Regions from separate parts of the Saccharopolyspora sp. NPDC000359 genome, predicted to be linked through region 1. Evidence: riboswitches for the same ligand, from Rfam matches in the RefSeq annotation. Region 1 holds a riboswitch; the other holds the start of a gene.
What was found. Region 1 has a riboswitch for thiamine pyrophosphate ahead of ABT324_RS18965 (ECF transporter S component). Riboswitches for the same ligand answer to the same signal wherever they lie in the genome.
Positions count from the first base shown of each region.

Region 2: linked by a shared signal. The riboswitch ahead of thiC (phosphomethylpyrimidine synthase ThiC) and the one ahead of ABT324_RS18965 (ECF transporter S component) in region 1 are both predicted to bind thiamine pyrophosphate.

Region 1 covers NZ_JBEPDU010000028.1:50,882-55,646, forward strand. Annotated here, with positions in the region: gene ABT324_RS18950 (transglycosylase SLT domain-containing protein) at 14-643, opposite strand; gene ABT324_RS18955 (energy-coupling factor transporter transmembrane component T family protein) at 716-1,420, opposite strand; gene ABT324_RS18960 (ABC transporter ATP-binding protein) at 1,417-2,856, opposite strand; gene ABT324_RS18965 (ECF transporter S component) at 2,853-3,449, opposite strand; TPP riboswitch at 3,442-3,554, opposite strand; gene ABT324_RS18970 (helix-turn-helix transcriptional regulator) at 3,714-4,406, opposite strand; gene folE (GTP cyclohydrolase I FolE) at 4,584-4,765, shown strand, end outside.
Region 2 covers NZ_JBEPDU010000046.1:37,370-42,134, reverse strand. Annotated here, with positions in the region: gene thiD (bifunctional hydroxymethylpyrimidine kinase/phosphomethylpyrimidine kinase) at 161-1,027, opposite strand; gene thiC (phosphomethylpyrimidine synthase ThiC) at 1,152-2,795, opposite strand; TPP riboswitch at 2,788-2,911, opposite strand; gene ABT324_RS25750 (peptide deformylase) at 3,225-3,803, opposite strand; gene ABT324_RS25745 (DUF3263 domain-containing protein) at 4,096-4,407, shown strand; gene ABT324_RS25740 (LytR C-terminal domain-containing protein) at 4,407-4,765, shown strand, end outside.

The DNA of each region.
Region 1 (4,765 bases):
CCCCGTCGCGGGGTCAGCCACCTGCGAGGGCCTTGCCCGCCTCGTCCCAGTTCTGCCGCAGCCTGTCCAGGTAGGACTGCGCCTGCGGGCCCGGGGGAGTGCCCGTCGCGAACGCGCGCATGTTCCCCGGCCCGGCGTTGTAGCCCAGCGCCAGCAGCTCCTCGGTGGTGTGCGCGGAGGACCGCTGGTCCGGCAGCATCGCGGCGAGGTCGTGCAGGTACCAGGCCGCGGCGCGGATGGCCAGGTCCGGGTCGTCGGGGAGCTCCAGCCAGTCGCGGTCGGCGAAGTCGCGGTCGGCCTTGACCTCGTCGAAGGCGACCCGGTGCATGTTCGCCACGCCCAGCGCGGCGTCCGGGTCGATCTGCAACCAGGCGCGCTCGGCGGCCGGGTCGTGCGGCTTGTAGGACTCGTTGTGGAGAATCGCCATCAGCAGCTGCGGATCGACACCGGCTTCCCGTGCTCGGGCGAGCACCTGCTCGGCGAACCGAGCCGGGTCCTGGGCGGCCGTGTCCGGTGCGGCCGAGGTCGGCGCGGCCGACTCGGCTGGAGCGGCCGGAGCGGCGTCCTGCGCAGCCGCGCATCCCGTCGTCGCCGCCACGAGCGCGCACGCGGCGAACCAGCGCCACCTGCTCCTCCTCGTCATCGCACCTCCAGTCGCATGCCCACATTCGACCAGACCACGGCACGTGCCCACCGGCCGACGCGCCGTGGTCAATCAGGCGGCGCCCAGCACCCCGGCTGCGTGGGGAACGGCGGCGAGCAGCACGCCGACCAGCAGGACGGCGGTGTCCGTCCCGGTCCAGGGGGCCGGTTCCGCCCAGGTGCGCCGCCGGGCGCGGGCGAACCCGCGGGCGTCCATCGCGATCGAGGCGCTGGTGGCCTCGCGCATGGTGCTCACCAGCAGTCCGAAGGTGACCGAGGCGGCGTGGCGGGCGCGGGAGAGCGGTCCGCGACCGGGACCGAACCCGCGTGCGCGGCGGGCCCGCGAGAGGTGCTGCCAGGTCTGGCCGAGCTGCTCGAACCGTTGCAGCGCCGCGGCGAACGACACGACGAAGCGGTGCGGCAGGCGCAGGCGCTGCCCGAGCTGGTCGGCCAGCGCCATCGGCTCGATCAGCGGCGCGACGGCCACCCCGGGCAGCGCCAGCACGACGATCCGCAACCCCGCGGTGGCGGCGACGTCGAGGTGCCCACCGCCGAGCAGCCACGTCGAGTAGGCGACCGAGAGACCGCCCAGCACGACCGTGAGGAACCGCAGTGGGTGGCCGGAGCGCGCCGGGAGCATCAGCGCCATGGCGAGCACGTAGGCGCCCGAGGTGATCAATGCGGTGGGCAGTGAGCGCACTCCGAGCGAGGCGACGAGCGCCAGCAGGCCAACCGACACCAGCACGAGAGGGTTCACCCTGGCCAGCACACCGCTCATCGCGCCAACACCCGCCCCCGGTGGAGCCGCGTCTCGCGGTCGGCCAACTCGATCAGCACCGGGTCGTGGGTGGAGGCGGCCGCGGTGGCGCCAGACCGGGCAGCGGCCCGCACCCACCCGGCGATCGCGGCCCAGGTGCGGCGGTCCTGCCCGACGGTCGGTTCGTCGAGCATCAGGGCGCCGGGCCGGTGCGCGAGCGCCGCGGCGAGCGCGACCCGGCGCTGTTCCCCGCCGGAGAGCCGGTAGGGGTTGGCCCCGGCGAGTGCGCTCAGCCCGAGCACCTCCAGGACCTCGTCGACCGCGACCGGGGCGCCCAGCCGCATCCCGGTGCGGGCGATCTCCTCGCGCACGCTGGTGGTGAGGAAGCCGTGCTCCGGGTTCTGCGGCACCCAGCCGACCGTCCGCGCGAGGTCGGCGGACCTCATCCGGTGCAGCGGCACGGGGGTGCCGTCGATGCTCCCGCGGTCGGGGCGGACCAGGCCCGCCAGCGCGGCGAGGAGGGTGGACTTGCCCGCACCGGACGCTCCGGTGAACGCCGAGACCTGGCCCGGTGAGACCGAGGTGGAGACATCATCCAGGGCGGTCACCGCAGCGGATGTCCGCATCCGGCGAGCCACCAGGTCCACGCCCAGTTTCCGCGCTTCGAGCTGCGGGCCGGGGGAGCCCGGGGCCACCAGCGCCGTCGGCACCTCTGTCGGCGCGGGCGCGGGCAGATCGGGCATCCACACCCCGGCGCGGCCGAGCTCATCGGTGAGCTGGGCCCGGCAGGTCTCGGGGTCGACGTCGTGCATGACCTGACCGGCGGAGTCGAGGACGACGACGCGGTCCACCAGCTCCAGCCACGGGCCGACCCGGTGGTCCACCACGACCAGCGAAGCGCCGGTGTTGGCCACGACGTCGGCCACCGCCGCGCGCACCCGCTCGGCGTTGTCCGGGTCGAGCATCGACGTCGGTTCGTCCAGCAGCAGCATCGACGGTCGCAGCGCCAGGACCCCGGCCAGGGCGAGCCGCTGCAGCTCACCGCCGGACAGCGCCGACGTCGGGTGGTCGGTGGGGTGGGGGAGCCCGACCAGCTCGAGGGCTTCGGCCACCCGCCGCCAGATCTCCTCCGGCGCGACCCCGGCGTTCTCCGGGCCGAAGGCGACATCGCGCCCGATCCGGTCCGCCACCAGGGCCGCCCCGGGGTTCTGCAGCACCAGCCCGATCTGGCCGTGCACCCGGACCTCGCCGCTCAGCTCGCCCGGCAGCGCCCCGCCGAGCACCCCGGCCAGGGCGTGCACGACGGTCGACTTGCCCGCCCCGCTCGGCCCGGCCAGCAGCACCCGCTCACCGGGCTGGATCCGCAGGTCCAGCCCCTGCACGGTGGGCGTGCGCCGCCCCAGCGGCCGCCAGCCGAAGCCTCGCAGCTCCGCGCGCAGGTCCGTCGAGGTCGTCACACCGCCGCCCGCTCGTGGTGCTCCCGGCCCGGCCCGAACGCGTCCAGCGCCCCGGTCGCGGCCAGCCCGCGCACCAGCGCCCAGCCGCCGAACCCGGCGATGACCACGCCGGACACCACGAAGAACCCGAGGTGCGCCAGCTGGTAGGGCAGCGCCCAGTCGGTGTAGTAGACCTGCCACTCGTAGAACGACTCGAACGCGGCGGCCACCGCAGCCGCCAGCGCGGCGACCAGCGGGCCGAACCGCTTCCACAGGAACACGGCCAGCACCAGCTCGACGCCGAACCCCTGGACGCACCCGGAGATCACCGTCGACAAGCCCCAGCTGTTGCCCAGCAGCGCCTCCACGGACGCGGCGACCACCTCGGTCAGCAGCGCGGCACCGGGCTTGCGGACCACCAGCCCGCCGATCACCCCGCCGAGCAGCCAAGCGCCGCCGAACAGCCCCGAGCTCGGCGGGAACGCGAACGCGGAGAAGGTGCTCAGCACCTGGTAGAGCTGCGCCCAGCCCCAGAACGCCACGCCGACCGCGACGCCCAGCATCGCGACGGTGACGAAGTCGATGGTCCGGTAGCGGAAGGCGGCATCGCGCACCACTAGAACTCCCTTCGCCGGTGTTAACCGGAGCAGGTTCGGAGGGTCTGCGGCTCAACCCGCACTCTCAGCGCCCTTCACCACGGCGCTCCCCTGTCATCGGCCACACACCCTACCTTCGGCGCACCACCCCGGACACCGGTGGGTGAGAGCACTCCGAGCAGGCGCACCATCCGCAGTGGATCAGCCACGGGGAGTAGTGGGCTCGTGACGCGGCGAGGCGCGTCGGCCTCGCTACGTCCACTGTGGACCTCTGGTGGGGCGTCAGGTGCTGCGCAGCTCGACGCAGCACTCACCGGCGCGCGGCTCGAGCACGGCTTCGGTCGTGCGGGCCTGGAGCCCCGCGAGGAAGCCCTGCAGGAAGGCGTGGTTCAAGCCGCACACCAGCTCCGGGGACCGCGAGGTCACCGGGTGGAACGGGCAGTTGCGCAGCCGCACGCAGCCCGGAGCCTCCCGGTCCGGTTCGAACCCGTGGTCGGCGAGCACCTCCGCCGCCCGGGTCAGCGCGCGCTCGGCGCCGAGTCGACCTGGACGGGTGCGCTCCCGCTCGGCCCTGCCGAGGTCGTGCCCGCGCTCGCGTGCCACGCGCATCACCGCTTGGGTGGCGTTCTCCCGGTCACCTTCGGTGAGTACCGCGTCCACCAGGATGTCGGCCAGCAGGTCGTGGCGCCGGGGCGGGATGCTGATCCGGATGTCGGTGCGCGCCGGTTCGTAGACCTTGGGGGTGCGGCCGACCTTGCGCACCCCGTCCAGCGGCTCGTACCGCGCGCACAGCAGGCCCGCCGCCACCAGCTTGTCGAGGTGGAAGGCGGCGAGCTTGCGGGAGATGCCGACCGCCGAGGCGGCCTCGTCGCGGCCCACCGGCCGCCGCGCGCGGCGGATGTAGTCGTACATGCCGCGCCGCAGCTCGTCGTCCAACGCGGCCACCGCGGTCATCGCCGAACCGGCCTTGTCCATGGTCCAACCCTAGCGCTCTCGGGCACATCTCAATGGGTGGAATCCAGTCAGCGGCCCGGCGACCGGGAACGTTGACCGAGGTCCCTCAATAAGACTAACGTTGATTGGCGAAATAGGGGTGGACCTGGGCCACCCGCCGCGGTCGCGAGCACCGGCCGCGTCGACCCGGAGGAAGACATGACAACCGCACCCGCCCTGCACGTCGCCAACGAGCCCGCTGGCCAGATCGACCTCGACGCCGCGGAACGGGCTGCGGGGGACCTGCTGCGGGCGCTGGGCGTCGCGACAGACTCCGAGAGCCTGCGGGGCACGCCGGGCCGGATGGCCCGCGCCTACGCCGAGCTGTTCACCCCGCGCCC
Region 2 (4,765 bases), on a different contig from region 1:
CGTCGTTCGCGCAGCGCGCAGCGGACCGCGCGCAGCAGCGGCGTGCGGTCCTGGGAATTACGCGCTTCTCGACCAGTTTGTCGATGAGGCACACCATTCGGGTTACAGATCCGGGATGGAAATCACTCTATTAGGGGCCCCGTTGGGGGGTGTCGGGGCCTCAGATCGAGCGCGGGCTGACCCGCCAGAAGGTCGACACCGGTCCCACCCCGGCACCGAGCGGGTAGGCGTGCGAGACGCTGCGCGTGACGAACCGCTTGCCGCTCCGGACCGCGTCCGGCATCGAAGCGCCCTTGGCCAGCGCCGCCGTGATCGCCGAGGCGAAGACGTCCCCGGCGCCGTGGGTGTGCACCGTGGCGTAGCGCGGACCGGCCAGCGGGACCGCCTCGGTGCCGTCGAAGAGCAGGTCGATGCACTCCGGGTCGTCGGGCAGGTGGCCGCTCTTGATCAGCACCCACTCCGGGCCGAAGTCGTAGATCGCCTTGGCCGCGTCCAGCAGGTCGGCGCGGGTGCGCGCGTCGATGCCGGTCAGCAGCCGCACCTCGTCGAGGTTCGGCGTCACCAGCGAGGCGCGCGGGAAGGCCTCGTTGCGCAGCGCGTCCAGCGCGTCCTTGCGGAGCAGCGGTTCGCCGCTGCGGGATGCGGCGACCGGGTCCACCACGAACGGTGTGCGCCCGCCGCGCCCGATGCCGTGCCTGTCGCAGACCTCCAGCACCGCGTCGATGGTCGCCGCGGAGGCGAGCACCCCGGTCTTGGCGGCGTCCACGCCGATGTCGGAGGCCACCGCGTCGACCTGCGCGGCCACGGTCTCCGGCGGGATCTCCACCAGCCCGGTGACGCCGACGGTGTTCTGCACGGTGACCGCGGTGACGGCGGTCATCCCGTGCACCCCGCAGGCGAAGAAGGCGCGCAGGTCGGCGTGCATCCCGGCGCTGCCCCCGGAGTCCGAACCGGCGATGGTCAACGCGGTCGGTGGGGCGGTGTCGTTCGCGGGCCGTGCTTCGTGCTCCGCCGAGGTCTCGTGCATCCAGTCCATGCTACGACCCCGACCTCCTCGATCTCCCCGGCCGCGAGCCGTCCCGGGGGTGCGCGATCCCAGTGGAAGTTGCGGTCCCCCGGCGCGTCGGCGCACGACGCGCCGGGGGACGCGCTCAGTCGGCCAGCGGCAGGTAGACCTTGCCGCCGGCGCCGGAGAACTCCTCGGACTTCTCCCGCATGCCCGCCTCGATCGCCTCGATGCTGGTCAGCCCGCGCTCCTCGGCGAACTTCCGGACGTCCTGGGTGATCTTCATCGAGCAGAACTTCGGCCCGCACATGGAGCAGAAGTGCGCCGTCTTGGCCGGTTCGGCGGGCAGCGTCTCGTCGTGGAACGCCCGCGCGGTGTCCGGGTCCAGGGACAGGTTGAACTGGTCGGTCCAGCGGAACTCGAACCGCGCCCGGGAGAGCGCGTCGTCCCGCTCCTGCGCCCGCGGGTGGCCCTTGGCCAGGTCGGCGGCGTGCGCGGCGATCTTGTAGGTGATCACCCCGGTCTTGACGTCGTCCCGGTTGGGCAGGCCCAGGTGCTCCTTGGGCGTGACGTAGCAGAGCATCGCGGTGCCCGCCTGGGCGATCATGGCCGCCCCGATGCCGGAGGTGATGTGGTCGTAGGCGGGCGCGATGTCGGTGGTCAGCGGGCCGAGCGTGTAGAACGGCGCCTCACCGCACAGCTCCTCCTCCAGCCGCACGTTCTCGGCGATCTTGTGCATCGGCACGTGGCCGGGCCCCTCGATCATTACCTGCACGTCGTGCTCGCGGGCGATGTGCGTGAGCTCGCCGAGGGTCTCCAGCTCGGCGAACTGCGCGCGGTCGTTGGCGTCGGCGATGGAGCCGGGCCGCAGGCCGTCGCCGAGCGAGAAGGTGACGTCGTAGTCGCGCAGGATCTCGCACAGCTCGCTGAAGTGCGTGTACAGGAAGCTCTCCCGGTGGTGCGCCAGGCACCAGGCGGCCATGATCGACCCGCCGCGGGAGACGATGCCGGTGACGCGCTGGGCGGTCAGCGGCACGTAGCGCAGCAGCACCCCGGCGTGCACGGTCATGTAGTCCACGCCCTGCTCGCACTGCTCGATCACGGTGTCCCGGTAGATCTCCCAGGTCAGCGCGGCCGGGTCGCCGTTGACCTTCTCCAGCGCCTGGTAGATCGGCACGGTGCCGATCGGCACCGGCGAGTTGCGCAGGATCCGCTCGCGGGTCTCGTGGATGCGCTTGCCGGTGGACAGGTCCATCACGGTGTCGGCGCCCCACCGGGTGGCCCACACCATCTTCTCCACCTCCTCCTCGACCGAGGAGGTCACCGCCGAGTTGCCGATGTTGGCGTTGACCTTCACCAGGAAGTTCTTCCCGATGATCATCGGCTCGCTCTCCGGGTGGCACCGGTTGGCCGGGATGACGGCCCGGCCGCTGGCCACTTCGTCCCGGACGAACTCGGGGGAGAGGCCCTCGCGGGTCGCGATGTACTCCACCTCCCGCGTGACGACCCCGGCCCTGGCCCAGCCCAGCTGGGTGCGGTGCTCCCGCCCGTCGGTCCACCCCGCCCGCATCCGGTGGAGTCCGCTGTGGACATCCACGGTGGTGTTCTCGTCGGTGTACGGCCCGGAGGTGTCGTACACGTCGAGGTGCTCGCCGTTGGTGAGCTCGATGCGGCGGAATGGCACTTGGAGGCCGGATTCGGTGCTGCGAAACACCTTCCGCGAGCCGCTGATGGCCCCGGTGGTGATCTCGCTGCCGTTCTCGGACGCGTTCGGACGCACGTCGGCCACTGCCAATCCACTCCCTACGCCGGCATTACCCGGTCAGGTTCATGCGGTCGGCGGCCCCGGAGTTCTCCAGCCGCCCTCTCAGCCCGCTGTTGGTGCGAGCTCCCGCGGTCTTAGGTTGTCGCTGCGAGGCTAGCCGCCGCCCCGGTGCCTGCCAAGCCCCGTTCATCCCGATGGCGGTGGCGCGGTTTGCGAGCAGGCTCGTGACCAGGGCGATCACGCCGATGACGATCGGAAGAAGAAGCTCTGGGCGTACGCGCACGCTGAAGTGCCCCTGTACCTGATCGACCGATTCGCCTACGAGGGGCGGTCGTGTCCCTGCGCTCCAAGCTGCACGGTGGGCGCTGCTGGAATCACGAGGACGTCCCGTTCGGGCAGCCGATCGAGATCCCCGAGCCGTTCGGGTTCGCCTTGGACACCAAGGACTTCTGATCAGTCCTCGTCGTCGAAGGGGTCGCCGTGCTCGGCCGGGTCCCAGGTCAGCCCGGGCACGCCCCAGCCGTTGCGCTTGAGCATCTTCTTCGAGGCGCGCTTGTGGCGGCCCACCAGGCGGTCCACGTAGACGTAGCCGTCCAGGTGGTCGGTCTCGTGCTGCAGGCAGCGCGCGAAGTAGCCGGTGCCCTCGACCTCGATCGGCTTGCCGTCCACATCGGACCCGGTGACCTTCGCCCAGCTGGCCCGGCCGGTCGGGTAGGACTCGCCGGGCACCGACAGGCAGCCCTCCCAGTCCTCGTCCGGGTCCGGCATCCCTTCCGGGACCTCCGAGGTGGTCAGCTCCGGGTTCACCACCACGCCGCGGTGCTGGACGCCCTCGTCGTCCGGGCAGTCGTAGACGAACAGCCGCAGGTCCACGCCGATCTGGTTGGCCGCCAGCCCGACACCGTTCGCGGCGGCCATCGTCTCGAACATGTCCTCGACGAGGGTGCGCAGCTCCTCGTCGAAGCGCTCCACCGGACGCGTCGGGTGGTGCAGCACTGGCTCGCCGTAGATGCAGATCGGGTGAACAGCCATGACAGGGACCTTATCGGCACCGCCGCGGACCCGGGCGGGGTGCTCTTTTCCGGTACCCGCCGGTGTGATCGGCGCCGCCGCGATCGGCGGCCGTGGTGTAATCGGGGGTGGAATCACAGCCGTGTGATTCCGCGAACGCGCCGAAGGCCCGGATCGCGAGGCGAGGAGTCGGATGGACGCCGCCCAAATGCTGACCGCGCAGGAGATCGCTCGCCAGTGCGAGCAGTTGGCGCGCGCGCAGGAGGAGCAGAGATCGCCGGAGGGGCGGCGGTTGCGGCTCGCCGAACCGGTGGTGGAGGTCGCCGAGCCGGTCGCGGAACCGGCGCCCGAACCGGAGCCGGTGCCCTCCGAGGTGCTCACCGACCGGGAGCTGGGGGTGCTGGCGTTCGAAGCGCAGTGGTGGAAGCGGTCGGGCGCGAAGGAGCAGGCGATCCGGGAACTGTTCGACATGTCGCCGTCGCGCTACTACCAGGTGCTCAACGCCCTGCTGGACAGTCCTGCAGCTTTTCGCGCGGACCCTATGCTGATCAAACGGCTGCGCAAGGCACGGGCGGCGCGGCAGCGCGCGCGGGCCGCCCAACGACTGGGAATCGAGTTGCACTGATGACTTCAGGGGAATCCACCGGACCCGCCAAGGCCAAGCTCGTCGGCTTCGGGCTGATCGGGGCCGGTGTGATCGCGGGTGCCATCGGCATCGCCACGCTGGTCTCCGGCGGCGACACGTCGAACTCCGCCCAACCGCTGCCCCCCGAACCGGGGAACTACCCGGCGAAGTCGTCGCTGGTGCAACCGTCGCCCGCCACCTCGGAGCCGGTGCGGCAGCCCGAGGCCCCGCCGCCTGCACCGCTGCCGCCCGAGACCGGCCAGCAGCTGCCGCCCGAGACCGGCCAGCACCAGCAGCGTCCCGACGCGCCGGGCGGCTCCGGCGAGCAGGCCGAAGTCGTGATGGTGCGGGTCTACAA